2 regions of the Paenibacillus sp. EC2-1 genome follow, and region 2 is predicted to be linked to the other one. Evidence: a T-box and tRNA genes for the amino acid it is inferred to sense, from the RefSeq annotation. Region 2 holds a T-box; the other holds one or more tRNA genes.

Region 1 (12,341 bases), 1.4 Mb from region 2:
TTCATGTGGAAAGCTCGGATATTGTCTGCCGCAGCCTGTATAGCAGTCACAAAAGATGGCTCAACATGATCATAAGCTGCCTTCAGTTCAGCTTCTGGCACACGAAGTTCATGCGCTTTAAGCTTCATTTTGTCGAATTCTTCAGTATAACGCAGCAGCGCGGCATCTCCTTCTGCACGTACCGCTTGAACCACCTTTTTCACCGTTTCATTCTGCGCTGGGGTTCCGTAATCGCTCTCCCGTTGCAGCTTGAAATCACGTGCCGATACAACTTTCATCGTAGATTCCCCCTTACCTCTCCTCTTCCTGCTCATACAGCCCTACATGTCTCTATACGCTTTTTTCAGTGAGAATCACTTTTTGCAGACGATCACACAGCGCTTGAATCTCGCCATTCTTCATCCGATAGCTCACGCGGTTTGCGATCAACCGGCTTGTAATTTCGAACAGACTGTTCATCTCCACAAGTCCATTCTCCTTAAGCGTCTGTCCTGTCTCTACCATATCTACAATCCGATCAGCAAGCCCAATCAGTGGTGCAAGCTCGATTGATCCATTCAGCTTCACAACCTCAACCTGCTGACCCTGTTCACGGAAATACTGTGATGCTACATTCGGATATTTAGTTGCAACACGCTGCTGAATCCCTGGTGTCCAGTCTGGCAATCCGATAACTGACATCCGGCATCTCGCAATACCGAGGTCTAACAGCTCATATACATCCTTGTTCTCTTCCAGCAAGACATCCTTACCTACGATACCGATATCTGCTACCCCGTATTCCACATAGGTTGGCACGTCGACCGGCTTGGCCAGAATAAATTCCATTCCTGCCTCCGGCAAAGAAATAACTAGCTTACGCGTATCATCCACATCCATCGGAATAGGAAGTCCTGCGGATCGAAATAACTCAGATGCTTTTTTATAGATTCGTCCTTTAGGCATAGCTACTTTTAAAATTTCTGCCATGAACCGCACCTCCTTTCTTTAGGTCTACATTTATGAGAATGTGAGAATCTCTGCATAGCCTTTATGAAGTAATCCATGCTCAGAAGCATCTTCCTGCCTAGCCAAGTATCCCTCATCTTCTCCGCTTATCAGTGCAGTAACAACCACTCTTCCTTCGCTGCGTAATAAAGCTGCCTGCGTCAATCCTTCCTTACGCTGCTCTGCTGTATACTGAACTAATACCGGAAGCTGTTCCGAAGCTTCCTTGACCTGAACACCATCCAGGATTCGATTTGTCTTTAAGGCAAACCCAGTTGCCGGCACATTCCGTCCAAATTGCTGTAACAGCTTATCGTAACGTCCACCACTTGCAACAGGTGAGCCAATCTCAGCAGCATAACCTTCAAAAGTCATTCCCGTATAATAAGAGAAGTCTCCGATCATCGTCAGATCGATTAGCACATGTTCCGAGACATTGTAAGCTTCAATCACTTCCCACACCTTGCATAAATGTTCTATGGATGCACGGGCCAATGGATCACTGCTTAGCTCCAGCGCTTGCTCACATATCTCCCGACCGCCTCGAAGTCTAAGGATGCCCTCTAGCTTATCGGTTTGGACATCCGTCAGATCCAGCCCAGATATCGTATTCCGGTACCCCACATAATCTCGATCTAACAAGTCATGCTTTAGATTCTCCTGATCTTCAATCCTGTCAGGCAATACCTCTTCCAGTAACCCATTTAGGAAGCCTACATGACCTAGAGCGATTCGGAATTTCTCCACCCCAGCGGCCTGTAGTGATTCAATTGCCAGAGCTACAACCTCAGCATCTGCCTCAGGTGAGTCGTCACCTACAAGTTCCACACCCGTCTGGAAAAACTCAGCTTCCCGCCCAGCTTCTTCTTCAATCGCACGAAACACATTGGCATGGTAAGAGAGACGGATAGGAAGTGGCTCCTCTTTCAGCAAAGACGATACAACTCTGGCAATCGGAGCTGTAATATCCGAACGTAGAACCATCGTCGTTCCCCGATTGTTGAGCAGTTTGAACAGTTTCTGATCAGACGTTGAACTTGCGACTCCAACCGTATCGTAATACTCCATCGTTGGCGTCATAATCTGTTGATATCCCCACCGGTCCATACAGGCAAGGACTTGGTGCTCAATCTGACGCAGTCTCACTACCGCGTGAGGTAAATAATCACGGACGCCAGCCGGTTTTTCAAAGCCTTTAGGTTTAGACATGACGTTACACCTCGAATCTATATTGTTCTTTATCACATTAAAGTGCTAATATGCTACCAAAGTAAAGAATATTGCATATGTTACCATACATTTAGTTGCATCGTCAATCCGTTTATGACTTGTCCTTATTTCAAATAATTAGCCTCTTATCCCCAAGGTAAAATAAACCAGGTTGCTCCTGTTATTATAACCTACTCCTATCTAACAAGTAGAGTATAAATAAAAAAGCCGTCCAATAACCGGACGGCTTCATGCTGGCTCAATGCCAGCATTTTATGAATTATATAAGTGCAATGATTTATTTAAAACTACATACCAACCGATTTCTTTCCCGAATCCTGTTTGGCTGGATCTTTTGGCTTCAAGGAACGTGGTACACTGCCGAGCAGCACCCATGAACCCGGAATATATTTCATTATTAATTGTACAAATAATGCAGTCACAATGAGAGCCGTCACCATACCACCGTAAACCCAAATCAAGTAATCATCTGTCACTGGATTCAGACCGAATTTATGCTCACGATAAAAGTTAAGCCACAACGGATGCATCAAGTAAATCGCAAAGGAAAGCTCACCAATCCGCGTTAAAAGGGCAACGATCTTTTTCCATCCACTGTTATACAGCCAGTTCGCAGCCTGCATTAATACGATAGCGGAGAAGACGGTGTGTATATTCCACAGGAATTCATATACTAATGAGTCATACTTCGCTCCATGCAGACGTGTGTTATACCAGATCTGTACATGTGTCAGAGCCAGTATCAGCCAGCCAGCCCACAGCGCAATCGTAGCAGACTTTTGACGGCGTGTTTGTTTCTTCCAGCCTGAGGTTAACCATACTTTATATTTATCATAATTAATGGCTAGGTAAGCACCCAGCAAGTAGTAAGCTAGATAAGAAATCGCCAAGCTTCCTTTGGTAGCATAATGCAGCTCGTATTTATTCCAGACGATAAAGCCCCATTGCAGCAAGAACCCGATCGGGACTGCCCAGCGCACAAGGAATTTAGAAGACTTCAATAGCTTCAGGAATAACGGGAATAGAATATAGAACTGTAAGCTAATGAACACAAAGTATAGATGCGTATAGTTCTGACCCTTGGACAGACGCTCAAAGAATGTAGGTATTTGTGCACTCCAATCGATCGAACTGTTAAGCAATCCATTTTGATCAAGTCTTACGAAAAAGTATACGATCGAAATGAGTAGATAAGGTAGCAAAATATACAAAAGCCGTCTCTTGTAGAAGTTAGTAATCAAGCTTCTCGTCAAAGGACGATCATAATAATTGTAGAACAGAACAAAGCTGCTCAGAAAAATAAATGAAGGTGTCCCGTACTTAAAAAATATGTTCAAAAAATTAATAATATAATAGAAGCGAGAATCAATCGCATCCACCGTTGCAAATGAGGTCGCATGCACATGCAGTACGCCCAGAATGGCCAGTGCCCGATAAATATCAAGCTGCGGTAGCCGTTCCTTTCTAATTTGAGTAGCTCCCATATTTTAAATTTCCCCTTTAGTGAAATTGAGTAGAAACAGACCCAGCAAGTAATAATATAAAAAAACGCTCAGCTTGACGATAGTGACAACAGAGCGTGAAGACAATAGCATGTTTTTTTATCATAACAATACGGGCAGTGTGTGATTTCACACGTTCCTACCAACGAAAAGGCCCCACAAGGCAGTTACCTAGGGGACCATTAATTATTTTTTACGTTATTTGCCCTACTCATTTTACAATAAAACAAGCTATTTTGGAACCTGTGACGACACATTGTCTCAAATTGACTCATCTTCCGGTGTCACCCGTTTGAGCTCCCGAAGCGGATTGCCACCCACAAATGCACCCGGTGCCACATCCTTATGTACGACAGCGCCGGCCGCAACTACTGCACCATCACCTATCGTCACACCCGGCAAAATAGTCGTGTTCGCACCGATCAATACATTCTCACCGATGATAACTTCCCCAAGCCGATATTCCCGTATAAGGTATTCATGCGCCAGAATTGTTGTGTTATAGCCTATGACCGAGTTCTCCCCCACGGTTATCTTCTCAGGGTAGAAGACGTCCACCATAACCATTAATCCAAAAGCGGTATGCTTGCCAACCTTCATCCCGAGCATATTCCGGTAGATCCAGTTCTTCATCGGGAGGACAGGACAGTAACGGGCCAATTGCACAAATATAAAGTTCTTAACACCCTTGAACGGACTCACTGTGCTGTATATATGCCACAGCGCGTTATGCCCTTCCACAGGGTGGCGAGTTACCTTTCTGGCCATTGCACCTTGGCTCCTATTCCTGTATCTGTTTCTGTCCTACGATTGAATAAATGTCCCGCATATCCTTCAAAATATAATCAGCTCCGTAATCCCGTAGCACCTGCTCACCTTTCAGCGACCAAGCGACGCCAGCAGCTTGAACGCCAGCAGCCTTTGCTGACTGGATATCTACAGCACTGTCACCCACCATTAAGGTCGTTTCCGGATTACATCCAATGGCTTCTATCGCCTTCAGCACCGGCTCAGGATGCGGTTTCGGATTCTCCACATCATTAACCGTTACAACCGCAGACATATACTTATCCAGATTGAACTTCTCTAAGGTCATCAGTGTACCCGGACGTATCTTAGTGGTTACAATACCCATAGAAATCCCTTGAGCATGTAGCCACTCCACAACTTCATTTACATAAGGAAATGGCTTAACCATGTTATCGTGATGTTCCTGACTATAAGCCCGATAAAGGGGAACCAGAGATGTAACGTCCTCCATACCAGAGAACTTCTGGAGCTGGTACTCCAGTGTCGTTCCCATATGAGGAATAATACCTTCCCTCGTCAGGGGACCATTAGGTCCCTTTTCAAAGACATGCATAAATGAGGCAATAATCAGATCATTCGTATCAATAATGGTGCCATCCAGATCAAATAGTACGGTTTCAATCACGTTGCCCTACTCCTTTTTGTCTTCCGCATCTTTATTGATCGAAGTGTCATGCTTAGAGGATCTTTCAGATTCCGCAGTTTCCACCAAGTCTGATGCACTCTTATCATGCACAGGACCAGGGTTAGAAGGTGTTGACTGATTTGCCTGCGGTTTGTTTCCTTGCTGTGGTTTCCGATCAAGTGTTGCCTCTGGTGTTGGACCCGATCCTGGTTTAGTACATACAATCGGGTCTAAGTAACGTTCATTCGCTCTTCCCGTTACCCGTCTTACAACAATCCATATAACTCCCACAATTACGATAAGTATCGGCAATAGCTGAGAAATCCGAATGTTTCCATATGCAGGATCTAAGTAGCCTTGCTCAAATCCCATCCAGGTCATTGGAGCCCACAAACTATTAATAATGGATTCAAGGAACGAAGAACCTTGGAATGCCAAGCTATCCGTACGTACAGCCTCGATATAGAAACGACCGATCGAATACCAAATGAAATATCCAATGAATAGCTCACCTACACGCAGAAACTTTTGTCTTCGAAGTACAAGCAATAATACTAGTCCAACAAGGTTCCACACGGATTCATATAAAAAGGTTGGATGATGGAACACACCATCAACATTCATCTGGTTTACAATGAAGTCAGGAAGGTGCAGACTATTGCGTAAGAATGATTCTTCTACAGGCCCACCATATGCTTCTTGATTGACAAAGTTACCCCAGCGGCCAATAAGTTGACCTAACAATAGCGAAGGTGCACATAAATCTGCAATCCTCCAAAAATTATATCCCTTATAGCGCACATAGATGATTGCACATATGATAGCACCGATTAGTGCTCCATAAATGGCAATACCACCATTCCAAATCTTGAATACATCAAGGAAGTTATCTTTATAATCTTCCCATTTAAAAGCCACATAATATATTCTCGCGCCTATAATGGCCGAAGGAACACCCAAGAGCAAGAGGTCCATGAAGAACTCTTGTGGAATGCCAAAACGTTTTCCTTCACGGATTACAAGCAGAAGACCTGCCAAAGCTCCCAACCCTAGAATAATTCCATACCAATGGACGCGCAGCGATCCGATCGAGAAAGCGATCGGATCGATCAGCAATGTAGACATTCAATTCCCCCCTAGTCCAGATCATCCATATCATCAGCAATTGTAGCTGTTAGTTTGTTCGTAAACTGCAATGCTGCATTCAAGCCCATTTGTTTCAAACGGTAGTTCATGGCCGCAACCTCAATAATAACAGCCAAGTTCCGCCCCGGACGAACTGGGATGGTAACGAGAGGAACATCGGTATCAATAATACGTGTCTTTTCTTCATCCAAACCCAAACGATCATACTGTTTATCCTGCTGCCAAGCTTCGAGACGAACAACCAAAGTAATCCTTTTATTGTTTCGCACGGCACCCGCACCAAACAGTGTCATTACGTTAATGATACCTACACCACGGATCTCTAACAAATGACGGATTAACTCCGGAGCTGTACCGTGTAACTGGAAGTCAGACGTCTGACGGATTTCAACCGCATCGTCCGCAATAAGACGGTGACCCCTTTTCACAAGCTCGAGCGCTGTTTCACTTTTACCAATACCGCTTGTACCTGTAATCAGCATGCCTACACCATAGACATCACATAGAACCCCATGAATCGTAGTAGTCGGTGCAAGTTTCCGCTCTAAAAATCCAGTAATCCGGCTTGTCAAAATCGTTGTCGCCATACTGCTTCTCAATACCGGTAGACCCGTTTCATTACTAACCTCAACTAGCTCTTCAGGAACATCCAACGAGCGAGTAATAATAATACAAGGCGTCTCATCTGTACAGAGACTCCGCATACGATCTCTGCGCTCCTCTGGCTTTAACATTGCAAAAAAAGCTAATTCCGTCCGTCCCAATAGCTGAACACGCTCACGTGGATGATACTCAAAATACCCCGCCATTTCCAGACCGGGTCGGTTAAGATCGTCTGTTGTTATTTGGCGTTTCAAGCCTTCATCTCCGGAGATGACCTCCATTTGGAACTGCTGTACCAGTTCAGACACTTTCACTTTTTTGGCCATGGTTATACCCCTTTTCGTCCGTATGTTGTTAGAAATCATATCGCGAACCAACTGTTGATCCGCTCACACATGTATCGTTAGTAATGGAGTATACAGACTAGCTCCCCACCTAAATATTTAATCCGATGGAGTTAATGTACCCGCCATAATCCGCATAACACACTTCATTTCATCCTCATGTAAATGCTTATCCTTAGATCAATTATGTAAGCCTTACTTCCTGATATCTTAAAGGAAAATAGCACTAAATGCAATGTTGCCAGGTTTTTCTAGTAAGGTTTGATATATCCAAACACATATCATCGTAACTTTTATATTCTCTGTAGATTGTACTCAGCTACGATTTAAAAACCTTCTTCGACATAACTTCAAACTTAATTCGTGATCATCAGATACTTGTTGTTATCGTCTACAAATCTTCTAATCTACTTTGAGGTCCATCTATAGAAATAACAAAAAAAACCGCCTCACAGGGCGGTTTTTCTCGGAACCCGACTGTCGGAGAATTAGTCTCCCAACAAAACGTTCAGTTCGGTCTCTTTATCGAAGATATGAACTTTGTTCATGTCAATTGCCAATTTAACGTTATCACCTTCACGAGTTGTAGAACGTCCGTCTACACGGCCAATAACAGTCTCTGCACCCAAACCACTCAGATACAAGAGCATTTCGTGACCGAGGTTCTCAGTAACGTCAACTTTTGCAGTGAAGATCGTGTTTGGAGATGCTTCCAAGAACACTGGCTCTTCATGAATATCTTCTGGACGAAGTCCCATGATAACTTCTTTACCAATCAGGGATTTGTTCTTCAAAAGTTGTGCTTTACCACCTGGTACTTGAACGTTCAAACCTTCAGCTGTAAAGAATACGCCTCCGTTTTGCTCGGACAATTTACCGTTGATAAAGTTCATAGTAGGGGAACCAATAAAGCCTGCAACGAACAAGTTGCTTGGGCTGTTGTAAAGCTGTTCTGGAGAATCAGCCTGCTGGATGATACCATCCTGCATAACAACGATACGGTCACCCATCGTCATAGCTTCTGTTTGGTCATGCGTTACATAGATACAAGTGGTTTCAAGACGCTTAACCAGCTTTGTAATTTCGGCACGCATCTGACCACGAAGTTTTGCATCCAAGTTGGAAAGAGGCTCATCCATCAAGAAGACTTGTGGATCACGGACAATCGCACGGCCCAAGGCAACACGCTGACGCTGACCACCGGAAAGAGCTTTCGGTTTACGCTCTAGCAAATGTTCGATATCCAAGATTCTTGCTGCTTCACGTACACGTTTGTCGATTTCGTCCTTCTTCACTTTACGAAGTTTCAAGCCGAAGGCCATGTTCTGGTACACATTCATATGCGGATACAAGGCATAGGATTGGAATACCATCGCGATATCACGGTCTTTAGGAGCTACATCGTTAACAACGCGGTCACCAATGTAGAGTTTACCTTCAGAAATTTCTTCAAGTCCAGCGATCATCCGCAAAGTTGTGGATTTACCGCAACCGGAAGGTCCTACCAATACCAGAAACTCTTTATCTTTAATATCGAGGTTAACATCGATTACTGTTGCCTTATCGGATCCTGCATATTTCTTATAAATGTGCTCTAAACGTACGCCTGCCATGCTTGTTGCCCCCTCATATTAAGTGTTATGAAATCGAATACATTTTATAGTCTTAATATTAACCTATAGACTTCTGACTGACTATACACAATCTGCACAAAAATCTTATTTTCTTTTCGTCACTTTATACAATAGAAGAGTAATTTTAACCAAAACAGCATCTCCGAAGCTCCGAACATCAAGTCCAGTCTCTTGTTTTATCTTATCTAAACGGTATAAAAGAGTATTACGGTGAATATACAAACGCTTTGCCGTTTCACTAACATTACAATCTAATTCAAAAAAACTTTCGAGCGTAGACAGTGTTTCGGCATCTTCAAACACATCTGTATGGTGGCTCCCGTACTCCTCTAGGAAGCGGTTTCGCTGCACTTCAGGAATACTAAATAACAAACGTTCCAGATGAAGCCCGGTCGATAAATGAATATGTTCTTTCACTTGAAAAGTTCGTCCGATAACCATCGTTTCGCGAAGTTGTCTAAGCATGCAAGGTAAACCTTCGGCTACCTTAATGGCTGGGATTGCGGCAATATGGAAGTCACCCACCCACTCATTCGATACCAGCTCATATAGACCCATACAAAAGAGTGTCAGTAAGTCCTGATCTCCTTCGCCTGGAATCTCTTCCTTCTCATCTACCAAACCATCCAAAAGCTGCGGATCAGCAAGAACAAGCCATGCCTTCTCCTGAAGAGGTACTAATACAACTTCCCCATCAAAATAACTACGAAGCAACCTCTGAAGCGATTTGAAGGTTGTATCGGTGGGATGCTCACTTTCATTCACAAGTAAAAAAGGAATTACTTCTTCCGATAGAGATATTCTATTAGCTAGCTCATCTGGTAGAGTAGCGTATAACTCATCAGCTTTTATGCGCTCGTTTAGCCATTCTCCCAGTTTAAGCGCGTAATGTTCTTCTTCTGCCTTACTACTATACCGTTGGAGCTTAGTAGATGGATCGTTATAAACAAGATTAGATAATAAAAGTCCAATTAGCTTCACCTCAGTCTCGGTCACCTTATCAGACGGGACTGAAATTATAATAGGTACATTATTCTTCACAGGAATTGAAAACCACACTTCACCCTGCTCTAGATGATAAGAGATTCCTGCTTCCGACTGTTCTATCATTGGTATCTTTATGTTCATTTCATTAAAAGGTCCAATATCACTTGTTGTCTGACTATGAAGACTGGGGATTGTTATAGATTCGAGCAGCAATTCAGACTCTTGCTCATTCAACGATTTAAGTGTCATAGGAATACCCAGCGTGCTCTTCAAACTCTGCAGTATTTGCTCTATCTCCGTCATTGATGACTCCACCACTTTGTCTTTTTCTTATTATTTTAGCATATCTATAGCAGTCAACTGAAATATATACAAAAAAGCCGTCAACATAGTTGACGACTTCTGTGATGAGCCATGAAGGACTCGAACCTTCGACACCCTGATTAAAAGTCAGGTGCTCTACCAACTGAGCTAATGGCTCATAAAACTGGTGGAGGATGATGGATTCGAACCACCGAACCCGTAAGGGAGCAGATTTACAGTCTGATGCGTTTGGCCACTTCGCTAATCCTCCAGGATTAAAAGGTGGCTCGGGACGGAATCGAACCGCCGACACGAGGATTTTCAGTCCTCTGCTCTACCGACTGAGCTACCGAGCCATATTTAGTTTAATAAAAAAATAGTGTGAAGCGATTTAACTTCGCACATTTACCCAGCCATTTAATATAATAAATGGCGGAACTGACGGGATTCGAACCCGCGATCTCCTGCGTGACAGGCAGGCATGTTAGGCCTCTACACCACAGTTCCGCATTTAAAATAACTGGTGCCGGCGAGAGGACTTGAACCCCCAACCTACTGATTACAAGTCAGTTGCTCTACCAGTTGAGCTACACCGGCGTATTCAATTAAAAATTCAATGGTGGAGGCTGAGGGGTTCGAACCCCCGACCCTCTGCTTGTAAGGCAGATGCTCTCCCAGCTGAGCTAAGCCTCCAGGTATGTATGGTAGCGGCGGAGGGGATCGAACCCCCGACCTCACGGGTATGAACCGTACGCTCTAGCCAGCTGAGCTACACCGCCATATCAATACAGGATTACATTCAGGTTATATAAATGGCGGAGAGAGAGGGATTCGAACCCTCGCACCGCTTACGCAGTCTAACCCCTTAGCAGAGGGTCCCCTTATAGCCACTTGGGTATCTCTCCATCATAACCTTATGCAAGTTACAGAGATTGACTCCCTGAAAACTAGATACGAAACTTGAATTTGCGATTAGTGCTTCACCGTAACTCACACCGGACCAAAGCAGATGCTTTCGATGCGAGCTTCACAGCGTGAAGCTTGTAGGATAAGCCCTCGACCGATTAGTATTGGTCAGCTCCATGCATTGCTGCACTTCCACCTCCAACCTATCTACCTCGTCGTCTTCAAGGGGTCTTACATACTGGGAAATCTCATCTTGAGGGGGGCTTCACGCTTAGATGCTTTCAGCGCTTATCCCGTCCATACGTAGCTACCCAGCCATGCTCCTGGCGGAACAACTGGTGCACCAGCGGTATGTCCATCCCGGTCCTCTCGTACTAAGGACAGCTCCTCTCAAATTTCCTACGCCCACGACAGATAGGGACCGAACTGTCTCACGACGTTCTGAACCCAGCTCGCGTACCGCTTTAATGGGCGAACAGCCCAACCCTTGGGACCTACTTCAGCCCCAGGATGCGATGAGCCGACATCGAGGTGCCAAACCTCCCCGTCGATGTGGACTCTTGGGGGAGATAAGCCTGTTATCCCCAGGGTAGCTTTTATCCGTTGAGCGATGGCCCTTCCATGCGGTACCACCGGATCACTAAGCCCGACTTTCGTCCCTGCTCGACTTGTAGGTCTCGCAGTCAAGCTCCCTTATGCCTTTGCACTCTTCGAATGATTTCCAACCATTCTGAGGGAACCTTGGGGCGCCTCCGTTACTCTTTAGGAGGCGACCGCCCCAGTCAAACTGCCCACCAGACACTGTCCCCGCACCGGTTCACGGTACTAGGTTAGAACCTAGATACGATCAGGGTGGTATCCCAACGGCGCCTCCACAGAAGCTTGCGCTCCTGTTTCTTAGGCTCCCACCTATCCTGTACAGATCGTACCCAAATCCAATATCAAGCTGCAGTAAAGCTCCATGGGGTCTTTCCGTCTTGTCGCGGGTAACCTGCATCTTCACAGGTATTAAAATTTCACCGGATCTCTCGTTGAGACAGCGCCCAAATCGTTACGCCATTCGTGCGGGTCAGAATTTACCTGACAAGGAATTTCGCTACCTTAGGACCGTTATAGTTACGGCCGCCGTTTACTGGGGCTTCGGTTCATAGCTTCGGATTGCTCCTAACCACTCCCCTTAACCTTCCAGCACCGGGCAGGCGTCAGCCCGTATACTTCGCCTTACGGCTTCGCACAGACCTGTGTTTTTGTTAAACAGTCGCTT
Region 2 (12,341 bases):
ATAACCGTACAAACGAGCAATTTCCTCAATAAGATCTACATCAAATTGGATATCACCACGACGTGTTGGGACCTGTACTTCAATCATGCCCGTATCTAAATCTCCACAAGCGAAATGAAGACGAGCAAAGATTGTTTTCACTTCCAGCAGAGACAAGTCTGTGCCAAGATAACGGTTCAGTTTCTCAAGTGAAAGTTCAATTACTTTCGGCTTCGCAGTTTCTTCACCAGCCTCCACGATTCCTTGATGAACCTTACCTCCAGCATATTTCGCCATTAGAGCAGCCGCACGATTCAGTGCAGGGATGACCATTGCCGCATCCACTTCCTTCTCAAAGCGAGAGCTTGCTTCAGAACGAAGACCCAACTGACGTGATGTTTTCCGAACCGTTCCACCATCGAATTTAGCCGATTCAAGGAAGATATTAACGGTTCCATCTGTCACTTCGGAATCCAGACCACCCATGACACCAGCCAGTGCAACAGGCTTATCTCCTGCTGTAATGACAAGCATATGCGGCTCTAGGCGTCTCTCTTGACCATCAAGCGTAGTCATCGTCTCGCCTTCTTTAGCCATCCGAATGTGTATCGCTCCGTCAGCCAGTTGATCTGCATCAAATGCATGCAGCGGCTGTCCGTATTCAAGCATAACGTAGTTGGTGATATCTACAATATTGTTGATTGGGCGAACACCTGCGGCCATTAAACGATTCTGCATCCAGAGCGGAGACGCTCCTACTTTTACACCTGTAATATAACGGGCGGTGTAATGAGGGCATTGCTCAATGGCATCGATCGAAACCGACACATGATTTCCCGCTGCATCACTAACTTCTACTAATTCTTTATCTGGTTTAGGAAGGGAAATCTCCCGTCCCAAAATAGCACTTACTTCATACGCTGCCCCAATCATACTCAGACAGTCAGAACGGTTGGGTGTCAAGTCTAGCTCAAGCACTTTATCGTCAAGTCCAAGCACCTTGGTGATTGGTTCTCCAACTTCTGTATCTGCAGGCAGTACCAATATTCCCTCCTGCAAATCTTTTGGCAACAGCTTATCGTTCATGCCCAATTCTTTTGCAGAGCAGATCATGCCCTGGGAAAGAACACCACGCAACTTCGCCTTCTTGATGTCAAACCCGCTCGGGAGTTTTGCTCCGATCATGGCTACAGGTACCTTCTGACCTGCATCTACATTCTTTGCGCCGCATACGATCTGTAGATCTTCTTCTTGACCTGCATCCACGATACAAATGTTTAGTTTATCCGCATCAGGGTGCTTCTCCTTACTCTTCACATAACCGACAACCACTTTATTGATGCCTTGATTGCGATTCTCAATGACATCAATTTCGATACCTGCCGAGGTGATGCGGGTTGCCAGCTCTTCAGCTGATACACCTTCCAGGGAAATATACGTAGACAACCATTCCGTTGATACTCTCATGACCGTTCACTTCCTTCTTTTGTTTAAAGTTATATCCGTGCAAACTGCTTCAAGAATGACATATCGTTATTGTAGAAATGACGGATGTCGTCCACACCATATTTCAGCATCGCAATCCGCTCTACGCCCATACCAAATGCAAATCCGCTGTACTTCTCAGGATCATATCCGCCCATCTCGAGCACTTTCGGGTGAACCATTCCGCAACCCAAAATTTCGAGCCATCCTGTTTGTTTACATACACGACAGCCGCTGCCACCGCATCTTACACAAGATACATCAACTTCAGCACTCGGCTCTGTGAATGGGAAGAAACTCGGACGTAGTCTGATTTGGGTGTTATCACCGAACATCTCACGCACAAATTGCAGCAAAGTTCCCTTTAAATCGCTCATGCGAATGTTGCTACCGATCACAAGTCCTTCAATCTGGTGGAACTGAAAGGAGTGAGTTGCATCATCGTCATCACGGCGGAATACCCGTCCCGGACAGATAATCTTAACGGGTGTTTCCCCCTTCATATCAAGCATAGTCCGCGCCTGAACTGGCGAAGTCTGTGTACGCATGAGCAAATCATCCGTTAAATAGAAGGAGTCCTGCATATCACGAGCCGGATGATTTTTCGGCAGGTTGAGCGCTTCGAAGTTAAAATAATCCGTTTCTACCTCTGGTCCTTCAGCTACACGGTAACCCATACCGATAAAGATATCCTCGATATCCTGAATCACTCTACTCAGTGGGTGAATAGAACCTTGAGTCATTTTGCGTCCCGGTAGTGTAACGTCAACCTTCTCTGCACGAAGACGCTCTTCCGTCTCCTTCCGCTGAAAGTCCTCTTGTTTACTTGTGATCACGGATTCAATAGCTCCGCGTACTTCATTACCGATCTGTCCAATGACAGGACGTTCTTCAGCACTCAGCGATCCCATCCCTCTCAGAATTTCGGTCAGAGCACCTTTCTTCCCCAAATACTTAACACGCAGATCATTCAGTGCTTGCGGATCTGTAACCTCCTGCAGTTGGGCCAGTGCCTCCTGCTTTAGTGCTTCCAATTTTTCTTTCATGGCCTTTCATGCCCCCTTCAACAATCTCAATTAGACATACAAGTTCAACTCAACAAAAAAAGGCCTTTTCTCCCGAAAGGGACGAAAAGACCGTGGTACCACCCTTGTTAGCCTGCTTTAAATGACAAGAATAACGATTGTCATCAAGCAATATGCTCACTTTAACCGACATAACGTGTCGGAAGCCGATATCCCCTACTTGGACAGCAAGAGCTGTGTTCAAGGAACTGCTCCGGAGCGAACTTCAACAGCCTGTTTCTGTAGAGACGCTCTCAATCATTGACGTCTCCTCCCTGTAAAGAGGCACTGCCTACTCTTCTCCATCAACGCATTTACATTGTTCAACTTATATGCCTATATTATATTCAATTATGTCTTGTATGACAAGTTCATATGCCTAATTCACCGCCTGATAAAGCGCCATATTATTGATCAATAAGCGTCTCGGTTTCTTGAACAAGCTGTCGAAGAATATCTACACCCTGACGCGTGCTTTCTTCGTGTACTGAGAGAAGAGTTATAACCTGATCAATTCTAGACTTGTAATCCTTCGGTGCAATAAGAAAATCATTTACCAGTGCCACCGCTTTTTTCTCATTCACACAATATTGCTCATTCTTAGCAAATAACACTTGATTCAAACAAGATATTGTCCGGAAACAACAACCTGCAACATACGAACTATCATCTTTGTAAACATTGCTAATTGCATGTTGTAAAGAGAATGCGGCTTCAAACCCGAAATATCCAATTAACGCATTCTTCAAAGCTTCCGGATAGGGAGTTGTCTTGGATTTCAGTTGTGCTATCTGCCTCTTCGGGTCGGATAAAACTTTACATATCGATATTTCACCCATATACATTACATTCAGAAAACCGTGCGGATGGCCAGTATGATAATGTGTCGAAACCTCGCCTGTTATACAATCGCCTACCACCTGCGACACTCGATTGATGTCACGAAGAATCAAGTCCACATGATAGCCCTGTACAACTAACCATCCTCCCGCATTCACCCAAGGCCCCCATCCACCGATCGATGTAACTAAGCCTTCTCTTTGTTCATCATCCAGCTTGGAAGCGATACGATTAATATCTTCAATATTAAACCCTAAGGACATGTCGTAATATATGCCAATATCGATATCAGAATTTGGTCCGTGATTTCCTCGGGCCCTTGATCCACCCAGAACAATCCCTACAATACCTGGTAAGCCATTCAGTGCGTTTGCGATATGATGCACAACTTCATCTGCAACCATTTGGATCAACTCCTCAACTATTGGTTCAGGCTCAATGAACATTAGACCCCATGCTCAGATTCAGTCTGAGCATGGGGCGAAGTATCGTTAACCGCGCAACTGTTCCAGCTCCTGTCGAAGCGCCCTAATTTCCGATAATTGCTGGGCTTCTTGAGCACTGCTATCCGGTGTCCTTTCAAGAAGCTCCTGAATTCTGAACTCCAGCTCCATCCGTCGATTTTCTTTTTGGCTATCTCCTCTGATCACATGAACTCGGGAATTCTGCTCCTCTTCCTCTTCGACACTGCCTTCAAACCATACAGCTTGCTCCCCCTTAGTTAATGTAAGGAGACGATTCGCAAGCTTCCGCACCAGATAACGGTCATGGGAAACGAGCGCTATGGCGCCCGGATAATCTCCAAGGACCTGCTCAATCACCTCTCTCGTATCTACATCAAGGTAATTCGTCGGTTCATCAAGAACTAAGAGATGAGCTCCACTGAAATACAGTTTAAGAAAAGCAGCTCTGCACTTCTCCCCCATGCTTAAATCACCAATCTTCTTAAACACATCATCTCGGCTGAACAGAAAACAACCAAGAAGCGTTCTTGCGCGGCTCTGAGTCATATCCGGCAGAACCAACAAACTATCGATTAGTGTGCTATCCGTATTTAATCCGCTCAGTTCCTGCGAGAAATAACCAATTTTCAAGGCAGGATGTCTTACGATCTTGCCTTGATTCGGTTCAATCTCACCCATTAGTAGCTTAAGCAGTGTTGTCTTCCCACTTCCGTTCGGCCCTCGAATTGCCAATCGATCCCCACGAGATAATTGAAACTGAAGCTTAGTGAATAAAATTTGATCACCATAACCAAAACCCATATCTTCCACACGCATTAACATACGGGCGCCTAAGGCTTCCCCACTCAGCTTCATGTTCAGTTTTGGACCATTTCGCGGCTTATCCACCGCCTCTGCATCAAGACGTTCGAGTTCCTTTTGCTTGGCATGATAACGAGAAATGTTCTTTTTGGCTTTAGCCTTGTAGAAACTTGCTGTAATTTTCACTTCATTCTGATGACTCGCTGAATTATGTGCCTGATGAAACCATTCCTGATATCTGCGGATGGACTCTTCAAGCGCCTTTCGGGCTAATTCCTGCTTCCGGTTCAGCGCTTCCTGCTCTCGTAATTCTCGTTCTTTCTCTTGCCGATATGCAGAGTATCCTCCCTTATATCGCTTCAATCCCTCGGACGTTAATTCACACGTGGCTGTAGCCACCTTATCCATGAATTCACGATCATGGGAGACAAATAATACCGTCCCCTTGTAAGCCAACAGCCACTGCTCAAGCCATATTAAACTCTCGCTATCCAGATGGTTCGTTGGCTCATCTAGGATAAGGAGCTGAGGCTCTGATACAAGCAGGGAAGCTAAATGAGTACGCGTCTTTTGCCCTCCACTTAATTCCTTGAAAGGTATATGCCATAGCTGGGGACCGATCCCAAGCATACTCATCGCCTTCTCCACTTCAGTTTCCCACTGAAAACCATTTCTTGTCTCATATTGGTCCAATAAATTCCCATACTTCTCAAGCAGCTCTGCCCCTTCATCATGACTTGGAAGCTGCATAGACTGTTCCAGCTCAGCCATTTGATGCTTCATTCGCCACAACTGTTCATTACTCTCCCGCCGAACCGTTTGAAGGGCTGATAGACTATCCTCCGACTCGTCCTGCTGCCTAAGCCACCCGAAGCGATCGCGAGAAATTCTAACCTCTACATGCCCCGTGTTAGGATTGCGATCACCCGTCAAAATAGACAAAAGTGTTGATTTACCCGAACCATTTCTACCAAAGAGAGCTACACGCTCCCCCTCAGCAATTTCTAATTGAACATTCGAGAACAACTGAACTCCCTGCATTTCAATGCTTATATCTGATGCTTTTAATATAGTCGTCATATTCCTCATCCTTTCCAAGTGAAAACTCACAAAAAAACCGCAGACGGCTGTCTGCGGCGGATGATAGGAATTGTATACCTGAAAATAATTATGAGGCTCTAGAGAATATTTCAAAGGCTGCTCATTCCACACACAGCCGCTTCTTAGATGCATCAAAGAAGCAAAAATCCCCGAACAAGTCTCAATTGATTCATACGAAGTCACCGTATCATCTTTTTCAGACACACCAAATCTTCCTCTCTACCGCCGTAGAGAAAACGCCTGCATAACATCTCGCAGTTGTCGAAAGAAAAAGGTGTCTTACTTCATCGGATTCGGTTACCTCACATTTCTTGGAATGAATTGGCCCCATTATACAATATGCTCTCCACATTGTCTACCCGCTATTTCCTATATCAATTCAGATTGACGCCAATACCAAGCCTTTGTGCCTTACGCCAATAATAACCTGCAACGCCTATGTCAAAGATCGCCAAACCCATGGGATTGAAAAATACAGTCCCCTGTACTTCACTGTTCAAAAGCCCATCACGACATACCACATCAGCAAGCGTGATAACATCCGTAGACTGCAGCCCATATTTGAGATGAAGCTGTTCCACATCCGTATTCTCACGACATACTTCCTTCCAATCATCTACCACGATAGATTGAACGTCCACCATACAATCGGCAATATAATCCCGAAGGGATACGCCAAGCAGCAATGCTCCATTTTTTGGTGCTTCGTCAATATAGCGTTTATTCGAAACCGTGCAAGTAGCTATCACATCGGATTCCCGATATGCTGTTTGCCAACGATCTGCGATGACTGTAATATTCCTTAGTTCCGCTTTGACCGTCGACAGCTCAATCCCTCGGAGGTCGTATAAAGTAACACTCTCCAGCCTTTCTCCAAGGAGAGCGGCACACATATCAAGATGGAGCCGACCAATAGGTCCCCATCCGATAATACCTAGCTTGATTCTTTCAATCTGTCTAGCCTCAATATAGGCATCGAGCATGACTCCACTTACAGCCGCTGTGCGAAGTCCACTCAATAGCCCACTATTAAGAAATGCTAGCGGCTCACCTGTCGTTGCATCATTCAAAATGAGCGTGTTATGCGCTCTCGGCAGTCCGTGGAGATGATTATTCGGAAAGCTTGCAATCCATTTCATCCCGGCCAGATCATGTGCCCCTCCGACATAAGCAGGCATCGCAATTATCCGATTCTCTGGATTTTTGAATCTCAAATAAGGTTTTAAAGGGTGTACACACTCCCCCTCATCCTGCGTTCGCATGACATCCCGTATGATATCTGTTAACTCATGCCAGTTGATACCAAGCGTCTGAATATGTGTATCATTCAAGTACAACATACACTATTCCCCCTGCATCTTTCGAGGCGAGAAACCCAGCTTACGCTCTACCCAATCGTCATTAAACACCGTATCCAAATATCGCTCCCCCCGATCAGGCAAAATAGCGACGCATACAGCTCCTTTTGGAATATTAGCTTTCATGTTAAAGATTGCTGAGATCACTCCACCTGAGGATGCCCCCGCCATAATCGATTCCCTATCGATTAATTGTCGACAGCCCTCTATGCAATCCCGATCCGTTACATACTGCACTTTATCTGCAATCCCCTGCTCAAAAAGCCCAGGAACAATGCCTGCGCCCAGACCCGGGAATTGACGTGGCCCCTTCACCCCTCCAAATATAACGCTTCCTGAGGCGTCCACTGCGATAACCTTTGTTGGTAGCTGATTTGACTTGATATAATCCGAACATCCGCGAATCGTACCACAAGAACTCACACCACAAAACAAATAATCCACAGTGTGAAGAACATCGCAAATCTCCTTCATCGTCATCTCGTTATGAGCTAGACTGTTGTCTGTATTTCCATACTGATTCGTCCAATAAGCATGTGGAATTTGTTCAACTAGCTCTTGAACACGGCGTATACGAGCCGGAAGAAATTCTCCTGTCTGTTCGTCGGGTTCGCTTACAAGATCAATCTCTCCTCCGAAGCTGCGAATGATGCTCTTGTGCTGCTCTGTCGTCCGGGGATCTACAACACATATAAAGCGTAATCCCAAATAGCGACATAATTGCGCCAGACTAATGGCTAAGTTGCCTGAGCTAGATTCTACTACTACACTCTTCTCTGTAATTTCCCCTCTGCTTATCGCTTCTTTCAATAAGTAAAGTGCAGGTCGATCCTTCGCGCTACCTCCCGGATTCATCCCTTCTAACTTTCCGTAAACATCAAAAGACTCCCCTTGAAACAATCTAGACAATCGAATGAGCGGTGTGCGTCCAACGGCGTCAACAATTCCTCCTTCAAGCTTCATCTAAGACCCCTCAACTTTGTCATAATAAATTTTTTTGTGTTTAATTCTACTGCGCTGCTCATCATCATCAAAACTGCCCCTCACCACTTGAATATGGCCCAGTATTCCTGAATGAATCATGGACCCAATGGCAGGTATGCGTTCTTCCAACGCTTGCTTTAACGCTTCGAGAACCTCTTCGGAGCCGGAATGGATGGTATCCGGATTTATAGAATCATGACCTTCAGGATTATAAACAATCACCTTCAGCCTATTTCCTTCTACATGAACTCGTACACTACTCATCTGTCCCAAATGTTGATTAACAACATTTTCAATATCGTACACACTTATTTTCTCACCATGCTTCAAATCAGGTCCGATCCGCTTCACAATACTTTGAAAGCTCATTCTCTCCATGTCATCTACTAGGATCGGACGTAGATCACGCACTACATCATAGGTTACGTAACGAATGGCAGGAAAAGCCTCTCTTACAGATGAGGTTAGAACAAGCACTTGCTCATCATCAGGTAAAGGATCAAGCCCGTCTTCGAGCAACTCTGTCCCTATACCCTCAGCAATGAGTCCATCGGCAAACAAGTAACGCCCATATTCCGGTGAATAATATGCCAGCGTCCCAATTTCAATTGACCCATACGTATCCGTAATCTGATCTTCTGTAATCCCTAAGCGATCAGCAACTTGACGTATCCAACCCCGAGGGGCCATTTCACCAACGAGAATGACATGCTTGATCCCATACAATTCTGGACGTTCAGAGCGCAACAGAATACGCTCTAAAATAGAAGGCATCGTGTAGAGTACCTCTGGCTTAAAATGCTGTAACCGTGCTAAATGCCCCTCAATAGGAAGCGTAAAAGGAATAGAATCGACCTCAAACCCCAGCTGCCTGAACACTTCTAAAGCTGTCGCCTCTGCATGCCCCGTTCCCATATCAGCTAGTGCCTTTCGATAGCCCGATGATCCTAAAATAGTACGGAATACATCCAGCTTGATTCTCATGTACGACTCTTCATCTGCTTTAGAATAATAAATGCTCTTACGTCTCCCCGAGCTCGTGCCAGAGGTGCGATATTCATAAAGACCATTTAATCTAACAAGCGGGTTGTCTGAGGCATAGTAATGCTGTTCCAGAACAGACGCCGTCATAAGTGGAAGTTGTTTCAATTCGATCTCTTTGTCCTTCTCCATAGGTCCAAGCCATGAGATATACCAAGGGCAATAACTACCCATCCGCCCAACGATCTGATTAATACGATATGACGAGACCATAGCCTGGCCTCCTCTCCCATAAGGTACAGTTGCCTAAATATACAATTCACTGTATGCAAGAGATAAGCATCTTGTTCATACGTCGATATCCAGTAATAAAAAATATAAGCATTAATCATTCATGCGTAGGCTGCGAACCATACAACCCCATGGTTCCGACCGTATAATGGACTGTTAAGCTACTCACACGCCTATTACAAAAGAAAGGAGATCGATATGACTAAAAGAAATTTAGTAAGTAAAATGCTCAAAACTAAGCTTTTACTAATCAGTCCGGAACTTGCGAAACACATCCCACTCACAAAACATTTGAACCGGTCTATGCTATCCAGCATGCTTCATGAGTATAGTATGGTCTATGTGAAGCCCGATTCAGGTGCTCAAGGAAAAGGTGTTATCCGCGTTGATAAAATAAAACAAGGTTATCGTTATCAGCATGGTTTTGATGTACACACTTTCACAACTTTTGATTCCATGTATTCTTCCATCTCTAAACATTTTGGTAATAAACCATACCTTGTGCAAAAGGGGATCCATCTGCTCAAATATAAAGGGCGTCCGTTCGATTTTAGAGTTATGATCCAGCGTAATCCGAAGCGCATGTGGGAATGCACTGGCACACTCGCACGTCTTGCTCATCCAGGAAAAGCGGTCACCAATGGGAGCCAAGGAGGCACGATCTACGATCCTTCCATATTGCTAGCTTCTTTTGCTGACAAAAAAAAGACTGCAGCTGTGCTGCGAACGATGAATAAACTTGCACATATCACAGCGCTCAAGTTAAGCCAGACAGATCCTCGACTGAACGAGCTCGGTTTAGATATAGCTCTGGACCAGAAGCTTACGCCATGGATCTTGGAAGTAAACACCTCTCCTGATGCAGCGCCATTCTCCCTATTGCCCAATCCCCAAATCATTCGAACCATTGTGGCATACGGCAAAGCCTATGGGAAACAACATCGAACGAAATGCACGAAAGCAAAAAAAGCGCCTATAAGCGCAAAAGCATGAACATGAGATTTCACCCGTAATATTTAAGAACGACGGAAGGGGAATATCGAGTGTTCGATATTCCCCTTCCGTCGTTCTGGTATAACAAAAAAAAGCCTCCAATGCTATGCTTAGCATCTGGAGACTTGGTAGTTTAAGAATGGAGCGGGTGATGGGAATCGAACCCACGCTATCAGCTTGGAAGGCTGAAGTTCTACCATTGAACTACACCCGCATAAATAACAATCGGGATGACACGATTTGAACATGCGACCCCCTGGTCCCAAACCAGGTGCTCTACCAAGCTGAGCTACATCCCGTTAACATTTACGCTGTCCTGAAGACAAGAATTAATATACCATGCGATTAAAACATTTGCAACTGGTATTTTAATACAATCAAAAAAACAGGGGGAGTTTCCCTCCCCTATGTCTTCAAGAAATTAAAAATGCTCTTTCAAAATCCCATGCACCAATCGGACGACTAAAATAATATCCTTGGCCTTCGTGACATTGTTGAATTCGAAGGAAGCTCAGTTGATCCGCCGTTTCTACCCCTTCTGCTGTAACTTTCAGCTTTAGATGATGGGCCATGGTTGCAATGGTTGATACAATAGCCGCGTTATTGTTATCATCTAATATTTCATTAACAAAAGTTTTATCTATCTTTAAACGATCGATCGGAAGGTTCTTCAGATAATGTAGGGAGCTGTATCCCGTACCAAAGTCATCAATACTAATTCGGACCCCTAATTTTTTCAGCCTGTGCATTTGATCCAGTGCTGTATCTTTATCGAGTGTCATTGATTCCGTGATTTCGAGTTCTACATATTTAGGATCAAGTTGAATCTCATCCAAGATGGTTCCAATCTGCTCTGGTAAGTTAGGTTGTATAAATTGTCCTATAGAAAGATTGATTGATACACAAATCGGCTTGTAGCCTGCCTCTTGCCACTGCTTATTTTGCTGACATGCTTGTCTTAATACCCATTCCCCTAAAGGAACGATAAGCCCGATGTCCTCTGCAATGCTAATGAACTCGCCAGGATATACAATTCCTCTCTCAGGGTGATTCCATCTTACTAACGCTTCCATCCCAACCACTTGGTTGGTTTCCAACCAAACTAACGGTTGATACTCTAGGAAAAATTCTTCTCGCTCGAGTCCACGCCGTAATTCAGTCTCCATAACGAGCCTCTCCTGAGCCTTTAATTGCATGGAAGGCGTATACCGCTGTATATTAACCTGCTGTCCCTTAATGCCATGTACGGCCGTGTCAGCATTCTGAACGAGTTGATCCGCTTCAGTACCGTCTTCAGGATAGATAGCGTAGCCCGCAGAGAGTGATAGGTGATAATCACCTGAACAGAGCTGTACTGGCTCTTTAAATAAATCAATAAAGCTGACAATCCGAGAAACGATGTGTTCGGCAGACCCTTCATTAAATAGGAGAACAGCGAACTCATCACCTCCCAAGCTGTAAACTTCTTCTCCATTCTTCACTTCGCCTGTTATACGTTCTGATGCCAACTGTAGAATACGATCCCCTGCATCACGCCCCAAAGAATCATTAATTGTCTTGAAACGATTGAAATTTAAGATGACTATGGTTACCTCATCTTCCTTAGAGCCACTATTTAATAGGGTATCCAGTCGATTTATCAGTCTCCGTAGATTAGGAAGACCTGTAAGATCATCGTGATAGGCAAGGTAGCTGATCTGAGCCTCAGTCAGCATCTGCTCCTCCTCAAACGGACTATGGAACTTTTGTTGACAGCAACCACGAAGAATTAAGTAACTCCCCACACTTCCACAGATAAGCCCTAATAGATGATTTAAATCAGAAGTAAGGAAGGATTTCATAAATAATATCTGACCCAAGATAAAGAAGCATGTCCCCCGGACGAGGAAAGAATACGAGGTTACCTGTTTATATCGTCTATGAAATGCAAATACACCCAATGCAATCAAAAAGATAACAAGGATGCATGTATCTAACATGATCTTTAACATGGTCATTCC

Evidence for each region. The T-box of region 2 lies ahead of pheS (phenylalanine--tRNA ligase subunit alpha). A T-box ahead of a tRNA ligase gene usually reads a tRNA of that ligase, here a tRNA-Phe.
Region 1: it encodes a tRNA-Phe, which carries the amino acid that the T-box ahead of pheS (phenylalanine--tRNA ligase subunit alpha) is inferred to sense. The anticodon was not compared.

The regions. Positions count from the first base shown of each region.
Region 1 covers NZ_CP186006.1:195,570-207,910, reverse strand. The annotation lists gene hisD (histidinol dehydrogenase) at 1-278, opposite strand, end outside; gene hisG (ATP phosphoribosyltransferase) at 331-969, opposite strand; gene ACK8P5_RS01125 (ATP phosphoribosyltransferase regulatory subunit) at 1,000-2,196, opposite strand; gene ACK8P5_RS01120 (acyltransferase) at 2,505-3,701, opposite strand; gene ACK8P5_RS01115 (acyltransferase) at 3,981-4,487, opposite strand; gene ppaX (pyrophosphatase PpaX) at 4,501-5,154, opposite strand; gene lgt (prolipoprotein diacylglyceryl transferase) at 5,161-6,279, opposite strand; gene hprK (HPr(Ser) kinase/phosphatase) at 6,291-7,229, opposite strand; gene ACK8P5_RS01095 (ABC transporter ATP-binding protein) at 7,736-8,860, opposite strand; gene ACK8P5_RS01090 (PucR family transcriptional regulator) at 8,966-10,171, opposite strand; tRNA gene ACK8P5_RS01085 (tRNA-Lys) at 10,277-10,349, opposite strand; tRNA gene ACK8P5_RS01080 (tRNA-Tyr) at 10,357-10,442, opposite strand; tRNA gene ACK8P5_RS01075 (tRNA-Phe) at 10,455-10,527, opposite strand; tRNA gene ACK8P5_RS01070 (tRNA-Asp) at 10,602-10,678, opposite strand; tRNA gene ACK8P5_RS01065 (tRNA-Thr) at 10,693-10,768, opposite strand; tRNA gene ACK8P5_RS01060 (tRNA-Val) at 10,789-10,864, opposite strand; tRNA gene ACK8P5_RS01055 (tRNA-Met) at 10,874-10,950, opposite strand; tRNA gene ACK8P5_RS01050 (tRNA-Ser) at 10,985-11,076, opposite strand; rRNA gene ACK8P5_RS01045 (23S ribosomal RNA) at 11,216-12,341, opposite strand, start outside.
Region 2 covers NZ_CP186006.1:4,276,897-4,289,237, forward strand. The annotation lists gene pheT (phenylalanine--tRNA ligase subunit beta) at 1-1,446, opposite strand, end outside; gene pheS (phenylalanine--tRNA ligase subunit alpha) at 1,476-2,510, opposite strand; T-box leader at 2,585-2,846, opposite strand; gene ACK8P5_RS19925 (nucleotidyltransferase domain-containing protein) at 2,936-3,772, opposite strand; gene abc-f (ribosomal protection-like ABC-F family protein) at 3,860-5,713, opposite strand; gene ACK8P5_RS19935 (2,3-diaminopropionate biosynthesis protein SbnB) at 6,109-7,074, opposite strand; gene sbnA (2,3-diaminopropionate biosynthesis protein SbnA) at 7,078-8,055, opposite strand; gene ACK8P5_RS19945 (CoF synthetase) at 8,056-9,330, opposite strand; gene ACK8P5_RS19950 (YheC/YheD family protein) at 9,547-10,341, shown strand; tRNA gene ACK8P5_RS19955 (tRNA-Gly) at 10,482-10,555, opposite strand; tRNA gene ACK8P5_RS19960 (tRNA-Pro) at 10,567-10,640, opposite strand; gene ACK8P5_RS19965 (bifunctional diguanylate cyclase/phosphodiesterase) at 10,755-12,341, opposite strand, start outside.